3 regions of the Cupriavidus sp. HY129 genome follow, and region 1 is predicted to be linked to each of the others. Evidence: predicted binding sites of a transcription regulator. Region 1 holds the regulator's gene; each other region holds the start of a gene.

Evidence for each region. The regulator FNR, encoded in region 1, switches genes on or off when oxygen is low (the NO sensors DNR and NnrR bind a similar motif). The targets are predictions, from matches to a motif close to TTGATNNNNATCAA.
Region 2: K6G35_RS00095 (oxygen-binding di-iron domain-containing protein) is a predicted target of FNR. The motif match lies at 2,331-2,344, and genes of this name have one in related genera.
Region 3: K6G35_RS27100 (universal stress protein) is a predicted target of FNR. The motif match lies at 1,846-1,859, and genes of this name have one in related genera.

What each region holds. Positions count from the first base shown of each region.
Region 1 covers NZ_CP083254.1:2,050,179-2,055,792, reverse strand. The annotation lists gene ccoP (cytochrome-c oxidase, cbb3-type subunit III) at 1-373, shown strand, start outside; gene ccoG (cytochrome c oxidase accessory protein CcoG) at 429-1,958, shown strand; gene K6G35_RS09290 (hypothetical protein) at 1,972-2,208, shown strand; gene K6G35_RS09285 (hypothetical protein) at 2,205-2,450, shown strand; gene fnr (fumarate/nitrate reduction transcriptional regulator Fnr) at 2,534-3,259, opposite strand; gene K6G35_RS09275 (sulfite exporter TauE/SafE family protein) at 3,345-4,112, shown strand; gene scpB (SMC-Scp complex subunit ScpB) at 4,664-5,572, shown strand; gene rluB (23S rRNA pseudouridine(2605) synthase RluB) at 5,601-5,614, shown strand, end outside.
Region 2 covers NZ_CP083254.1:18,510-24,123, forward strand. The annotation lists gene K6G35_RS00085 (MDR family MFS transporter) at 39-1,529, shown strand; gene K6G35_RS00090 (glutathione peroxidase) at 1,640-2,266, shown strand; gene K6G35_RS00095 (oxygen-binding di-iron domain-containing protein) at 2,419-3,201, shown strand; gene K6G35_RS00100 (fumarylacetoacetate hydrolase family protein) at 3,267-4,133, shown strand; gene K6G35_RS00105 (M20 aminoacylase family protein) at 4,365-5,614, shown strand, end outside.
Region 3 covers NZ_CP083255.1:2,405,394-2,411,007, reverse strand. The annotation lists gene K6G35_RS27115 (beta-ketoacyl-ACP synthase) at 1-149, shown strand, start outside; gene K6G35_RS27110 (4'-phosphopantetheinyl transferase family protein) at 270-908, shown strand; gene K6G35_RS27105 (IclR family transcriptional regulator) at 915-1,649, opposite strand; gene K6G35_RS27100 (universal stress protein) at 1,944-2,438, shown strand; gene K6G35_RS27095 (ABC transporter substrate-binding protein) at 2,471-3,559, opposite strand; gene K6G35_RS27090 (ABC transporter permease) at 3,556-4,338, opposite strand; gene K6G35_RS27085 (ABC transporter permease) at 4,335-5,351, opposite strand; gene K6G35_RS27080 (ABC transporter ATP-binding protein) at 5,367-5,614, opposite strand, start outside.

The DNA of each region.
Region 1 (5,614 bases):
CCGCAATGGCGTGATGCCATCGTTTGCCAGCACGATCGATGCGAAGCAGGCCGGCGATACTGCCCAGTACGTGCGTTCGCTGTCTGGTCTGTCGTCGGATCCGATTCGCGCATCGCGTGGCGAAAGCACGTTCAAGTCGACCTGCGCGGCCTGCCATGGCGCCAACGGCAAGGGCAACCAGGCACTCGGCGCGCCGAACCTGACCGACAACACGTGGTTGTACGGCAGCTCGGAAGCGACGATCGTCGACGCGATCCTGAAGGGACATAACGGTCATATGCCGGCGCACGAGGAGATTCTGACGCCTGAGCGCATCCGCATGCTGACCGCATATGTGTGGGGTCTCTCAAATACGGGAGGCGCTGCAAAATGACTAACTGCCCCGGGGCCGGGCGGCGTGCCGCCCACCGGGGCGTGAGGGCAACACGATGAGCGCGCCCCTTAACGCCCCCGATCACTCGGACGATCACGCCTCGAACGATCCGTCTGCAAGCCAGTCGGCGAGCGATCGTAACGGCAACACTTGGCGTCCCGCGCCGCCCCCCAAGGGGGCCGAGACCACCGAGGAAGCGCTGTACGAGGTCCGCCGCAAGATCTATCCGCGCTCGACTTCTGGCGCGTTTTCGAGCTGGCGCGTGTGGCTGGTCATCCTGACGCAGTTGATTTACTACGGAACGCCCTGGCTGCAGTGGAATGATCGCCAGGCCGTGCTGTTCGATCTCGGCGCGCGCAAGTTCTACATCTTCGGTCTCGTGCTGTGGCCGCAGGATGTGATCTATCTCGCTGTGCTGCTGGTCATTTCTGCGCTATCGCTATTTCTGTTCACCGCCATCGCGGGACGCCTGTTCTGCGGCTATGCCTGTCCTCAGACGGTCTACACAGAGATATTCATGTGGATCGAGCGACATGTCGAAGGGGATCGCATCGCGCGGATCCGACTCGACGGCGATCCCTGGAGCCTGCGCAAGCTGCGAATCAAGGCGACCAAGCATGTGCTCTGGGTGCTGATCGCACTGTGGACGGGCTTCACGTTTATCGGGTATTTCGCACCGATTCGGGAACTTGGTAGCGAGGTCCTGCATTTCACGCTAGGACCCTGGCAGAGCTTCTGGATGCTGTTCTACGCATTTGCGACCTGGGGCAACGCCGGATTCATGCGCGAGCAGGTGTGCAAGTACATGTGCCCCTATGCGCGTTTCCAGAGCGTGATGGTCGACCGCGATACCTATGTCGTGACCTATGACGTGGGTCGTGGGGAGCCGCGTGGTAGCCGTTCCCGCAAGACCGATCGCCATGCGGCTGGTATTGGCGATTGCGTGAATTGCAGTATCTGCGTGCAGGTGTGTCCGACCGGTATCGATATTCGTGATGGCCTCCAGTACGAGTGCATCGGTTGTGGCGCCTGTATCGACGCGTGCAATCTCGTCATGGACAAGATGGAGTACCCGCGCGGCCTGATCCGATACACGTCGGAAAACGCCATGCGCAAGTCCCTGACGACATCCGACGCGCGCAAACGGCTGCTGCGACCACGCACGATCATCTATACGCTGATCTGGCTGGTTCTGGCGGCGGGCTTCGTCGCATCGCTGGCAATGCGGTCGCCGATCAAGGTCGACATCATTCGGGATCGCGGCGCGCTGGGCCGGGAAGTGGAGGGCCGCTGGATCGAGAACGTCTATCGGCTCCAGGTGATCAACACCACGGAAGCGCCGATGCGGATTCGCGTGCAGGCTGAGGGCGACGATCTGACTGGACTGACGGTCGAGTATGACAAGTCCGCCGAGGCCATGCAGCCAACGTCCAACCGGTTGTTGCCGATTCGCATTCGCGTGCCGATCGACGATGCCAAGGAGGGCACGCACAAGATCAACGTAACCGTGACGGCGGAGGGCGAGGACGGCCGAGACGCGCATATCAGGCAATCCACGAGTTTCATTGTTCCCCGCAATCTGTGATGCTGAGGGTGAAATGGCAGCAAACAAGGAGAGCGCAATGACATCCCAACAGTCCAAGCCCTGGTACAGGGAACCGTGGCCGTGGCTTTTGATGAGCGGTCCGTTGCTTGCAATTATTGGCTGCGGCGTGACCATCTGGCTTGCCAACACGCATCCGGATTTGCCGATTTCCGGCGTGGAGCGTCATGGCCTGGTCGTGGAGAAAACGGGGGCGGAGCATGTAGCGTCGCCGGCTGCGAGGCGCCCATGAGACTCCGCTGGCTGATGTGGGTACTTTGGCCGGCGTTTCTGATGGGCGGAGCGGCCACCGCCACCGTGTTTTCGGTCGTTGATCCGGGCGATCTCACGTTCTTCGGGCACCAGGTGGAAGCGTCTCGTGAGGCGGTCTACACGATTGGCTTCCTGGTGGCGTGGTTGTTTTGCGCATTGTCCAGTGGGCTGACGCTCTACACCATGCCAACCAAGCTCGAGGAGACCGACGAACTCGAGTAATGGCTCGAGTGCTGGCAGAAAGCAAAACGGCCGCACCGGGAGATCTGCTCCCGATACGGCCGTTTTCCTGGCCACGATGCCCGTTAGCAGTTTCGGCTATAGACCTGCCTGATGCCTTCCATGTCCACGAGTTTCACGTGTCGTTGGCGAATCTGAATCAGGCCGGCTTCGGCGAATCGAGAAAAGAGCCGACTCACGGTTTCGAGCTTGAGGCCAAGATAGCTGCCGATTTCTTCGCGGCTCATCCGCAGCACGAACTCGCTCGACGAGTAACCGCGCATCGACAGGCGCTCGGACATGTTGACGAGAAATGCTGCCAGGCGCTCTTCGGCACGCATCGAGCCAAGAGTGATCAGCATGATCTGGTCCTGCGAGATTTCCTTGCTCATCAGCCTCAGGAACTGCTGCTGGAGAGAAGGCAACGTGCCGGACAGCGATTGCAGGTCATCGAATCGCACGACGCAGACCTCTGTGTCCTCGAGCGCGGTGGCGTCGGACGCATGCTGCATCTCGCTGAGGCCGTCGAGCCCGACGACCTCACCGGGCAAATGGAAGCCGGTGATTTGCGTGCGTCCGTCCTCCATGGTCACGTGGGTCTTCAATGTGCCAAAGCGGATCGCATAGACTGCGGTAAGTGGTTCGCCCATGCGATAGAGCGTTTCGCCCTTGTGAACACGAACGCGTTCCTGTACGAGCGTGTCCATCTTTGCGAGGTCCTGTTGCGACATGCCCACGGGAAGGCAAAGCTGGCCCATGGCGCAAGTGGAGCAACGCGGAGACATCTCGGTGACGGGAATGGAGGTAAGCAATTGATGGTGCTCGCATGAATGCGCTTGCGATGGAGGCGCGATGCAGGCATTTTACAGCGTGATGTGACGCAGAAGCGAGGAACAGTTGCCATTTGGTGTGCTTTTCAGTGTCTTTACACTTGCGTTGCTTGGTGGCGTGCATTGCGCCGCCATGTGCGGAGGAATTGCCATTGCCGTCGAGCAACGGCAATCCGGGGGGGCTGTTGCGGTCGTTAGCCTCGTGCATCGCTCGCGATTTCACTGGTGGCTGGAACTGCTGGTCATGCACGCCGGGCGTCTCACGACCTATGTGCTGCTTGGGGCGCTGATGGGAGCGGTGGGTGCGACAGTCTGGAAGCAGGACTACCTTCCAGTGCAGCGCTGGCTCTATGGCGCGGGCAGCCTGTTACTGGTTCTGACCGGGGTGTGGTTGTTGCGGGGCCGCGTCATGCGTGCAGCATGGCTCGAACGGCTGGCGGCGCGGGCTGCCTCGTATGTCGTCCGGGGCGTCGCGTCGCTGGGCATGCAGATGCCGCTTCGCTTGCGTCGGCACGCGCCCATCATGCGGCGCTATGGGATGGGGTTGGCCTGGGGGCTGGTGCCCTGTGGTATGGTGTATGGCGCACTTGCGCTGGCCTTGTTGGCTGGAAATGCGCCATCTGGAGCACTTGTCATGGCGGCCTTTGGCATTGGGACGCTGCCCAACCTGCTGGTGATCTCGGGTTTGTCGGGCTACCTGCGGCAACTGTCGCGCCGCCCCGGCGTTCGAGTGGGCGCCGCGCTTGTTGTGATCGGTTTTGGGGCGCTGGGTGTCGCACGCGCCGTCTGGCTGCCCGATACGCTGGCCAATCACGGCTTCTGCGTCGTGTTCTAGACTTTTTTGCTGGTTGCAGGGCGGGGCTGGAATGCCATACAATCGCGAAAACCACGGTATCGCGCTCCGATGCGCTCGTGGCGTCGCCGGGGCTGCATTCCCGATCTGGGATGTGTGCCCAGGGGGTCTGGGCAGGTCTGGCTTGCCGGGATCGTCCCCACAGTTCATCCGGTTCACAAGATCTGGTTCCAAAGTCCGATGGGGCTGTGTGGAGAGGTGGCGCTGGTGCCAGGCGAAGTTGCCTGGGCCGATATCGATTGTTTCTTGCCGCCTTGGCGATCTGATTGTCCAGGTGAATGTCCACCCCAAAAGGGAGAGGGTGCGACGCAAGAGGTCCGTTGACTGGCGTAGTCTGTCAGCCCCGGACGATCTCCTGCCGGAACGACCCGGCAATTCGATGCAAAGAAAATGAGGTGCACGGCTCCGCTGCGAAAAGCTGCGAGTTGGCTGCGCGATGAGATGGCGGTGGCTCAGGCCTCGCTGTATCTGCAATCTCCAGTGCTTCAGGATTCGTCCAGAAGCAGGTGCAAAGACAGGCTGCACACAATCACATGAATACCCAAGAGGCGAAGATCGTCCTCGAGACCGCGCTGATCTGTGCGCAGGAGCCATTGCGCGTTGGTGATCTGCGACGGTTGTTCGCCGACGACGTCGGTGCCGACACCATCCGGGTTCTGCTCGAAGAGCTGCGCAACGACTGGCAGCAGCGCGGGGTGGAGCTCGTGGCCCTGGCCAGCGGCTGGCGGTTCCAGAGCCGCCCCGAGATGCGCGAGTTTCTTGATCGGCTCAACCCGGAGAAGCCGCCGAAGTACTCGCGTGCCGTGATGGAAACGCTAGCGATCATCGCGTATCGCCAGCCGGTGACGCGCGGTGACATCGAAGAGATCCGGGGCGTAACGGTCAGCACGGAGGTGGTCAAGAAGCTTGAGGACCGGGACTGGATCGAAGTCATCGGTCACCGGGACGTGCCTGGTCGCCCCGCGTTGTATGCAACGACCAAGGCATTCCTGGATGATCTTGGTCTGCGCTCGCTGGATGAGTTGCCGCCGCTCGAGGATGCCCAGGCCCAGGCTCAGGCGGCTCTGCTGGATCAGCAGGCCATCGATTTCGAAGCGGTCGCGACGGCGAATCCGCCTGCTGGTGACGAGGAGGCCTTTTCGGAGGCCACCGTAGAAGTGGCTGAGACGGGTGAGCCGGCAGTTGAGCAGTTGTCGGTCGAGCCGCAATCCGAAGATCTGTCCGGTGGCGCGAGCGATGCCGCCGGCAATGAAAACGAACAGAACGACAGCGTCGCGCAGTTGCCCGAGGGTGATGGGCAAGGCGATGACGCGCCGGTGGCTCTGGCCAACGGATTCCATGTGGACACAGAGTCTTCCTCGCAGGAAGACGCCGCAGTTCCGGCCCCCGACGGTGATATGCCGCTGGCGACCGAGGACGACGACGAGCGCGTGTCCAACTGAACAACATGCAACATCGATAGTGAATACTTTGTCTGATTCCGC
Region 2 (5,614 bases), 1.6 Mb from region 1:
CCCTCCCCCAAGCCGCCGTTCACGATCACGCGTCGATCATGCGTGTGATCGGTGGCATCGTGCTGTGCATTCTGCTCGCGGCGCTCGACCAGACCGTGGTGATCCCGGCCGTGCCGGCGATCGCAAACGATCTCAACGGATTTGGGCACCTGTCGTGGATCGTGACCGCGTACCTGATCGTGTCGACGGTGACCACGCCGCTGTACGGCAAGCTGTCGGACAGTTTCGGGAGTCGCCGTCTGCTGATGGTGGCGATTTCGCTGTTCATCCTGGCCTCGGTGGCCTGCGCGCTGGCGCAGACGCTGCCGCAGCTGATCCTGTTTCGCGCGCTGCAGGGCCTCGGCGGTGGCGGCCTGATGTCGCTGGCGCAGGCGGCCATTGCCGACGTGGTGGCGCCGCGCGAGCGTGGCCGCTATCAGGGCTATCTGGCCACGGTCTGGGCGATCTCGTCGATCGCGGGGCCGCTGGTAGGCGGCTGGGTGTCCGATCACATGTCGTGGCGCTGGCTGTTCTGGATCAACGTGCCGCTCGGGCTCCTGGCCATGACCATGTGCTATCGCGGGCTCGCGCATCTGAAGCCGCGGGGCGGCCGGCCCCAGGTCGATTGGCTAGGCGCCCTGCTCCTGGCCGTGGCCATTGTCGCGTTCCTGCTTGCCATGAGCTGGGGCGGCGAGGCGTTCGCCTGGATCTCGCCCGAGATGGCCGCCCTGCTGGCGCTCTCGCTGGTGGCCGTGCTGTTGCTGGCCTGGCAGGAGCGCCGCGCCGCCGACCCTATGCTGCCGCCGCGCCTGTTCCGCAATCGCGCCTATGTGATGGGCGTGGGCGCATCGGCGCTGGCCGCGCTCAATATCTTCCTGTGCATCTTCGCCCTGCCCCTGCATTTCCAGCTCGTGCGTGACGCCGATGCGTCGATGTCGGGCCTGCTGGTGGTGCCGTTCCTGCTGGCGACCGTCGCCGGCAACTTCGTGGTGGCATGGCTCGCGCCACGGCTGGGCCGTATGCGTGTCATCCTGACCATCGGCTTCGTTGCCGCGGCGGTCGGGCTGGTCTCGCTGGCCGCCGTGACCGTCGCCGTGCCAACCTTCTTCGTCCTGCTGGCGATGACGATCGGCGGTATCGGCCTGGGCATGGCGATGGTTGGCACGCTGATCAGCGTGCAGAACGCGCTGGAGCGCCGCGATATGGGCGCGGGCACCGGCGCCCTGCTCGTGCTGCGCTCGCTCGGCAGCTCGATCGGCGGCGCGCTGGCCGGCACGCTGCTGGCCATGGAGTTTCGCGACGCGCTGGCCCGGGCCGGCGTCACGCAGGCGCTGGATCTTGGCGCGCTGCGGCATGGCAGCGAGGCGCTGGCGCACCTGTCGCCAGCCGTGCGCCATGTGCTGGCTGGCGGCGTGGAATCGGGCTTTCATCTGATTTTCGCGGCCGGCGCGGTTGCCACCATCATCGCGCTGCTGATCGTGCGTCGGATGCCGGATCTGGAACTGCGCAGCAGCGTGACCGAGCACGCGGCCAAGATCCACATGGAATAAGGACGTCAAACCAGGGAAGAGGCCGGGTGTGCCCGAATGACGCGAATCGGCCGAGAGCGTAGACTTCCTTGCACCTAAAGTTACTCCTCAAGCCACCGGAGCCCCGATTCATGTCCCGCCAACGTACCCTGGAATCCGTGCAACGAACCGCTCTGGCTGGCGCGCTGACGCTGGCCGCTGCCGTGGCAGTCATGCTGCCGCCACCTGCTCGCGCCGCCGAAAAGGCCGTGCCGGCGGCCGCGCAGCCGGCGGGCAATTGCCCGGCGTCGCTGAACTTCCGCTTCCCGCGGCTCCAGGACGAATCGCCACAGAACCTGTGCCAGTACGCTGGCAAGGTGGTGCTGGTGGTGAACACGGCCAGCTATTGCGGCTTCACGCCGCAGTACGAGGGCCTTGAGGCGCTCTACGCCAAGTACCGCGAACGCGGGCTGGTGGTGCTCGGTTTCCCATCCAACGATTTCTCCCAGGAACCCGGCTCGTCCAAGGACATTGCGGACTTTTGCTACAACACCTACGGGGTCAAGTTCCCGATGCTCGGCAAGAGCCATGTGCGCGGCAGCGACGCCAATCCGATGTACGCACTGCTGGCCCAGGAGACGGGCACTGCGCCGAAGTGGAACTTCTACAAGTACCTGATCGACCGCAAGGGGCAGGTCATCGGCAGCTACAACAGCATGGTCAAGCCGGACGACAAGCAGTTTGTCTCGAAGATCGAAGAGCTGCTGAACGCGCGCTGATGCGGGGCTTGCCCCGCAGCGTGTCCATGCGGCTGTCGTTTTCGTAGCTTGTTTCTTCCATAGTTTGATCGTCATCAATAAAGAAACGCCTACGTCTCATTACTTTCGCCTCTAGCCATTTACAACAAAACAAGAGCGGCGAGAGAGGGATCATGAGTAACGTGTTGTACGAAGCGGGCGGGCATGTCTGTCTGGCATTCACGGATCTGGTCGACGAGGGTCAAGGCGACGTCGTCCAGAGCAACCAGTTTCTGGTGGTCGACAACGGCCATGCGGCGTTGATCGATCCGGGCGGAAACATGACCTACAGCGAGCTGTATCTGACGATCAGCCGCTATTTCCCACCCAAGCAGCTTGACTACGTGCTGGCGTCCCATGCGGACCCGGACATCGTGGCTTCGGTGGGGCGCTGGCTGACATCGTCGGACAGCCGCGTGCTGATCTCGCAGGTCTGGGCACGCTTTCTGCCGCATTTCTGCCAGGCAGGCAAAACGGCGGGGCGCATCGTGACCATCCCGGATGGTGGCATGGTGATACCGCTTGGCAACAGTCAGCTGATCGCGGTGCCCGCGCACTTCCTCCATTCCGAAGGCAATTTCCAGTTCTACGACCCGGTCAGCAAGATCCTGTTCTCGGGCGACCTTGGGGCCACGATGACGTCTGGGACGGAAGCTGGCACCGTGGTGACCGATTTCGATGCTCACGCCCGCCGGATGCTGGCGTTCCATCGCCGCTATATGAGCGGTAACCGGGCGTGCCGGCTCTGGGCCGCGATGGCGCGGACCATGGATATCGAGTGGATCGTGCCTCAGCACGGGCCCTCGTTCCGGGGCCGCGAGATGGTCAATCGCTTCATCGACTGGATCGACCAGTTGCAGTGCGGGCTGGATCTGCTCGAGCCCGCCCACTACCGTGTGCCGTCGATGCTGGGCTGAACGGGCAGGGGTCTCGCGCTTGCGCTATGCTCGCGGGCTGGTGCTACCGCAAGGAGACGAGACCCATGAAACTAGTCCGCATTGGAGAACCCGGCGCCGAGCGCCCCGGCATGTTGGACAGCGACGGCCGCGTGCGCGACCTGTCCGGCGTGATCGACAACATCGGCCCGCAGGAACTGGCGCCCGGCGTGCTGGCCCGTCTGGCGAACATCGACCCCGCCACGCTGCCGGTGGTGGAAGGCGGACGCTTCGGCGTGCCCTGGAGCGGCGTTGGCAAGATCGTTGCCATCGGCCTGAACTACGCCGACCACGCCGCCGAAGCCGGCATGCCGCTGCCGACCGAGCCGATCGTGTTCCTGAAGGCCAACACGTCGCTGAACGGCCCGAACGACAACGTGATGTTGCCGCTCGATTCGCAGAAATCGGACTGGGAAGTGGAACTGGGCGTGGTGATTGGCACCCGGGCCCGGAATGTGTGGAAGGAGCAGGCGCTCGACTATGTGGCCGGCTACTGCGTGGTCAATGATGTCTCCGAGCGCGAATTCCAGCTCGAACGCGGCGGCACGTGGGACAAGGGCAAGGGCTGCGACACCTTCTGTCCGGCGGGCCCGTGGCTGGTCACGCGTGACGAGGTGCCCGACCCGCAAAAGCTGGGGATGTGGCTCGACGTCAATGGCGAGCGCATGCAGAAGGGCAGCACGGCCACCATGGTTTTCGATGTGGCGACGATCGTCAGCTACGTCAGCCGCTTCATGACGCTGGAGCCCGGCGACCTGATCGCCACCGGCACGCCGCCAGGTGTCGGCATGGGCTTCAAGCCGCCGCGCTACCTGCGTGCCGGCGACGTGATGCGCCTGGGCGTCGAGGGGCTTGGCGAGCAGTCCCAGAACGTCGTGGCCTACGTCGGGCGCGGTGGCGCAATACGAATCTAGGCGGATTCGGACGGATCCAGGCAGGGCGGTTGGGTGCCCGCGGCGACATCGGCGCGGGTTCCCAACGGAAACGTCTTCACACAAATCGTCGCAGTTCCACACAAAGCGTCCGATCAGGGCAACAGTTTTGCCGTGATTCCGGGCGTTTTCGCACGAAATCAGCATTCCAGGTTTTCTTCCTTGGGATGCGTGAAATACTGTTCATACATGTCTGCCGTTTAGAGCACTGCCATGTCTGAACACGCCCCCGAAATCGAAGACCCCGACATCGACGCCCCTGAAGTCGCATCGATCCTCAAGTCCGTCTCCGTCCGCCTCGCCAAGGATTCCCCCACCCGGTCCTTCTGCACCCTGCACGACACGCTCGACTCGCGTGACGAACTGCAGGACATCCGCCGCCATATCCACCAGCATCCCGAGCTTGCCTTCAACGAGGTCCACACGGCCGAACTCGTCGCCAGCAAGCTGGAGAACTGGGGCTACACGGTCACACGTGGCGTGGGCGGTACCGGCGTGGTGGCCTCGCTGCGAGTGGGCGCGGGGCAACGCAGCGTCGGCATTCGCGCCGACATGGATGCATTGCCGATCCACGAGCGGTCGGGCTTGCCCTATGCCAGCGTGCACGACGGCAAGATGCACGCGTGTGGCCATGACGGCCACACCGCCGTACTGCTGGGTGCCGCGCGACAACTGGCACGTACCCGGCAATTCGATGGCACCGTGCACCTGATCTTCCAGCCGGCCGAGGAGATCGGGGCGGGCGGTGGCGCGGAACGGATGCTGGCCGACGGCCTGTTCGAACGCTTTCCGTGCGATGCGATCTTTGGCCTGCACAACCATCCGGGTGCCGAGGCCGGTACCTTCATGTTCCGTTCGGGCCCGTTCATGGCCGCGTGCGACACCGTTGCGATCACCATCCGCGGGAAGGGTGGCCATGCCGCGCGGCCGCATCAGTCGATCGATCCGATCCTGGTCGCGGGCAGCCTGGTCATGGCGCTGCAGTCCATCGTGGCGCGCAACGTCGATCCGAACGAGACTGCCGTGGTGACCATCGGCACACTGCACGCCGGCCACGCGCCCAATGTGATTCCCGATAGCGCGCGCATGGAACTCAGCGTGCGCTCATTCAGTGCGGATGTGCGGGCATCCATGGAAACGCGCATCAAGCAGCTTGCCACGTCACACGCCGAGGGCTATGGCGCAACGGCCGATATCGAGTACGTGCGTGGCTATCCGGTGCTGGTCAACAGCGAAGCGGAGACCGAGTTCGCACGCCAGGTGGCCGAGGAACTGGTGGGCCCCGAACGTGCGATCGCGAATTTCCACCGCATCGCCGGCAGCGAGGACTTCGCTTACTTCCTGCAGCAGCGGCCCGGATGTTTCGTCCGGATGGGCAATGGGGTCAACCAGCCGCTGCTTCACAACGCCGGCTACGACTTCAACGACGACAACCTGACCGTCGGGGCGGCCTACTGGACGCG
Region 3 (5,614 bases), on a different replicon from region 1:
TCAATCTGGAGAACCCCGATCCCCGCTGCGCGCAGCTCGACTACATCGTGGGCGAGGGGCGTGCTATCGACACCGAGTACGTGATGAGCAACAATTTCGCGTTCGGCGGCATCAATACGTCGCTGGTCTTGCGCCGCTGGAACGACTGAGTCGTTCCTGACCCTTTCGGCCTTTTTTGATCCTTTTCGACGCATTCGAACCCTTCCACTGACATGCCGCTCGCACTGCGCACTGGATCTGTGATGGCCTTCGCGGCAATGGCGCCGCCCGTGAGCCGTTGGATGTCGCAGGAAGAACTGGGGCGGCTGGCGACGATGCGGGCCGAGGCGCGGGCGGAGCAGTTCGCCGCCGGCCGGTGGCTGGCGCGCCGGCTGCTGGCGGTGACATTCGGCGGCGATGCGTCCGAGTGGGCGCTGTCGGCCGCGGAGGATTCGCCGCCGCTGGCGATACATACGAGCGGCGCGGTGGGCGTGCCGGTGTTCGTGTCAATTGCCCATTCCGGCGATCACCTGGCCTGCGCAGTGGCCGATGTGCCGGTTGGCATCGATATCGAGCACCTGCAGCCGCGCAAGCATCTGGACACGCTGATCGAAGCCACCACGACGGAGGCCGAGCGTGCCGCGCTACCCGAACTGTTGCGCGAGAGCGATGCCGATGCGCGTCTCGTGGCGTTTTTTCAACTCTGGACCCTGAAGGAAGCGTGGATCAAGTGCCATGGTGGCAACCTGTTCCAGACCATGATGGGACATGTGGTGGAGGCGCTGCCGGCGCCGATATCCCAGGCCAATGCGGTGACCTGGCGGCGCGATGACGCCGTGCTGGCGTTGGCGGCTTCCGCGCCCGTGGACGGACTGAGCTTGCCGGATGCCACCGGTTGGCGGCTGCGCGAGCGCGACGCCGCTGACTGATTCCGCTCAGGTCTTTTCCAGCGACGCGCAGGCGGCTCGCAGCATTGGCGCATAGCGGTCGAGGTGCGGCTCGATCCGATAGACCGGACCCGCAATCGAAATCGCGTAGCACTCGCCGGACAGCCGCACCGGCCATGCCAGCGCCCCCACGTCAGGCATCGACTCGCTCAGGTTCACGTAGGCGCCGCGTTCGCGCGCCTGCAGCAGATCCGCTTCCAGCGCGGCGGGCGTGGTCAGCGTGCGCGAGGTGAACGCCTGGAACGGCAGTTGCGCGAGCAGCGTCGCGCGTTCGGCCTCGTCCATCGCCGCCAGCAGGGCCTTGCCGATCGAATTGGCATGAAGCTCGCGGCGCTCGCCGGCCGTGGCGATGTATCGAATTGCATGTGGTGATTCGAGCACATCCAGATACACCACCTCCTGCCCTTCATGCAGTTTGCCGATGACAATGGTTTCGCCGGTGGCGTCACGTAACTCGCTCATCGTGCCATGCACGCGATCCAGTACCGGATCGTGGCGAGCAATCTGCTGCGCCATCGCCAGCAGGCGGCCGGTGGGGTAGTAGCCTTGGCGGCGCGCCGTTTCGTAGAGATAGCCCAGCGAGGTCAGCGTGCGAATCAGCGCCAGACAGCTCGACGCCGGCACGGCCAGCAGGCGGGCCAGTTCCGACAGCGACAACGCCCGGCGCTCGCGTGCGAACGTTTCGATGATTTCGATGACGCGCAGCGCCGTCTTGACGTTCATCGACGACGGCTTGGCAGCGGAAGGGGCGGGGCGCTCTGGCATGGCGGGCGGAGTCTTGGGGGCGTCTGAATGTGGCGTCTGATACCCGGCGGACTGTAGCACGGGCCCGAATATCCGGTCGATGTGGCTGGCTGGGTGCTCGCAGTGCCGCAAGCGCAGGTTCCCGGAGTCGGCTAGATTTAAGACTGGAGCGAGTTTGCGCTACATCAAAGCAACAACAACCTCCCCGCTTAGAGTGACGTGTGAGAATCTCCGCCATCCGGGCGGGGACTGCCATTCCAAAAGGAGCCCCACATGTATCGCAACATCATGGTCCCGATCGACGATAGCCACTGCTCGTCCCGCGCGCTGGACGAAGCCGTCCGGCTGGCCCGCGCCACCGGTTCAAATCTCGAGATCATCCATGTCATCGACTACGGTTTCCTTAGGGTGCGCGCGCATGGCGGTGAACTGGAGGAGGAGCACCAGCATCGCGTGGCGGCCGGCAATGCGCTGCTCGTCAAGGCCCGGCACCACGCCGAGCGCGCCGGGATCAAGTTCACCGAGCGGCTGCTCGACGACAAGTCCACGCTCGGCGACGTCGCGAACCGGCTGATCCATGACATCCAGGACAGCAAGCCTGACCTGGTGGTCATCGGCACCCACGGCAAGAGCGGGCTGCAGCGCGTCGTGCTTGGCAGCGTCGCCGAAACCCTGGTGCGCCACGCTTCCGTTCCCGTATTGGTGGTGCGTGGGGACATTCCGCTGGCCGAGGAAGTGACCGCCGGCCAAAGCACCACTTCCGCGTAATTCCCCATCCCCATCCTTGCCCGATTGAATCGCTAGTGGCCGACCTTGAGGTCGGTCCACGCGCGATTCCACGCCCGCCGCGTGCCGCTGTCGAGGTCGTTCAACTGTTCGAGCCGCTGCCGCTGCGCGGCGCCCGGCGTGATGACCGGGTCGGCCAACAGGTCTGGCCGGATGAACGCGCGCGCCGCGGCATTCGGATTGCCCGCGCCGATGGCATTAGTGATCTCAGCGGCATTTTCAGGGCGCAGCATGAAGTTGATGAACCTGTATGCCAGCGCGGGATGCGGCGCCGTCTTAGTGACCACGAAACTGTCCGCGGTCATGCCATTGCCCTCGCGCTGCAGCGACGAGGTGATCGAGAAAGCCCGGTGGGTGTTGCGCGCGTCCAACCCGGCCTGATAGACATCGCTCGAATAGCCGAGCACCACCCAGATATTGCCGACCGTTAGCTCGCGGATATAGCTCTGGCTGTTGAACGCCGCCCAGTAGGGCAGCGCGGCGCGGATGGCCGCCTCGGCTTCGCGCAGTTGCGCAGGGTCCGTCGAATTGCCGGAGTGGCCCTTGTAGCGCAGCGCGGCCGCGATGACTTCGCGGGGGTCGTCAAGCACGGTGACACGGCCCCGCAGCTTCTCCAGCATGTGCGGGTCGAAGACCAGCGACCATGACGAAGCATCGAGCCCCAGATCGTGCAGGCGCGTGGCGTTGTAGCCGACCAGCGTGATCGTGAAATCGTAGGGCAGGGAATAGACGTTGCCAGGGTCAAGCGGCGTGTTCAGGAACGCCGGGTCGATATTGCGAAGATTCGGGATGGCGTGCTTGTCCAGCGGCCGGAGCAGCCCCAGACGGATCAGCGCCGGAATGCCGTAGTTGCTCGGACATATCACGTCGAACCCTTGCGCGCCGCCCGCGAGCTTGGCCAGCGCTTCCTCCATCGAACCGAAGTACGTCAGGTTCACGTGACAGGCACATTCGGACTCGAACCGGGCGATCGTCTCGGGCGACAGCGCGTTGTTCCAGGTGAATACGTTCAGGTCTTCCGTGGCCATGGCCAGGCCGAAGCACCCCGTCAGCGTCAGGCCGACCAGCAGATGGCGCACCTTCGCCCATATGCGATGACTCATAGTTGCGCCCTCCAGACGTCGCGCGAAACGCGATAGGCCGTGAGCGACACGGCCAGTGTCAGCATCATGAGGATGGACGAGATCGCATTCACTTCCGGCGTGACCGCGATCCGGATCATCGAGTAAATCTGCAGCGGCAGTGTCGGTTGGCCGGGCCCCGCCGTGAAGAAGGTCACGACAAAGTCGTCCATCGACAGGGTGAAGGCCAGCAACGCGCCCGCGAGGACGCCCGGCAGCATCAGCGGCAGCATGACATGCCACCCGGCCTGAAGCGGTGAGGCGCCGAGATCGCGGGCGGCGTCGATCAGGCTCTCGTCGAGCCCTTCGAGCCGGGCACGCACCACCACGGCAACGAAGCCCACGCAGAACGTGATATGCGACAGCGCCACGGCTGTCAGGCCGAGATCGATATTCACGGCAACAAAGAACAACAGCAGCGACACCCCCATCAATACCTCGGGCATCGCGATTGGCGCGAGCACCAGCGTAGTCAGCAATGGCGGCCGGTAGCGGTGCAGCGCGATGGCGGCGAGCGTGCCGAGCACGCATGACGTGCCTGCCGCGATCGCGCCGATCATCAACGAGTTCCACGCCGCACCCAGCATGTCCGGATCGTTTGCCAGCACGTCATACCAGTGCAGCGTGAAGCCGTCCCATTCCGCGTTCAGGCGCGAGTCATTGAACGAGTAGGCCACGACGATCAGCAGCGGCAGGTACAGGAACGCATAGACCGCGCAGCCAAGGCAGGCCACCCACACAGGCCATCGGGGGCGATTCATGACGATCTCCTGCCAGTGGCCACGGCGGCCGGTGCGGGTTGCGCTGAACGATGGGCGGACTTGCGCGTACCCCGCTGCGAGGCGACACGCGCCGTTCCCTTCACGCGTGCCGCCAGCGTCGCCAGTCCAATCAGCGCCAGCACGATGCCCACCAGCGCCAGCGATAGCGCCGACCCCAGTGGCCAGTCTCGGCTATCGAGGAACTGCTGCTTGATCAGGTTGCCGATCAGGATCGATCGCGTGCCGCCCACCAGTTCAGGCACGGCAAAGATCCCCAGACACGGCGTGAAGACAAGTGCGATGCCCGCGTAGACGCCCGGCAGCGAAAGCGGCCAGATCACCTGCCAGAAGCAATGCCAGCCATTCGCGCCCAGATCGCGCGCGGCATCAAGCAGCAGCGGGTCCTGCTTTTCCAGACTGGCATAGAGCGGCAGGATGAAGAACGGCAGGTGTACGTAGACCAGCACGAGGATGACGGCCGCGGGTGTGTAGAGCGCTTCGACCGGGGCGAAGCCGATCCAGCCGATGAGGCTGTTGACGCCATGCATCAGGTATCCGCGTGGACTCAGGATGATCATCCATGCGTAGATCCGGATCAGGAAGTTCGACCAGAACGGCAGGATCACAAGGATCAGCAGCAGGTCGCGCCGTCGCTTGTCGCTGCGGGCGATCCACCATGCCAGCGGGTAGGCAGCCACCAGGCAGATCGCGGTGGTCAGCGCGGCGTAGCCGGCTGACTTGAGAAACAGTCCGGCATAGAGCGGTTCCTGGATCAACTCGCGGATGTTGTCGAGCGTGAACAGATCCTGCCAGTGCCTGAGCACGGTGAGGGCCGCGGTGGTGGTCATACCTTGGTCAGGTGGAATCAGCGGCAGCAATCCGCCGGACTCCGCCGGTGTTCGGAATGCCGCCACGATCATGATGGCCGAAGGAATGCCGAAGAAGGCGAGCAGGAAGGCGATGGGGATGCCACAGACAAGCCAGCGGGCCAGCCGATCCGCGCGCGTGATCATGGCTGTCTCTTCGCCTCACCGGCTTAGAAACACGCCGGCGTTGCCGGGCCAGTCGAGCTCGACCCGATCGCCCTGCGTGAACTGCCCGTCGGTCACCGGCCCCGCGTTGGCGACCATCGTTTGCAGCCGGTGTCCGCTGGCAAGCTCGACCGTGTATAGCGTGACATCGCCCTGGTACAGCCGGTCGACGACGGCGCCTTCGAGCATCGGCGCACTGGTGTTGCCGCCCGGCGACGCCCCACGTGGCCGCAGCCGGATTTCCT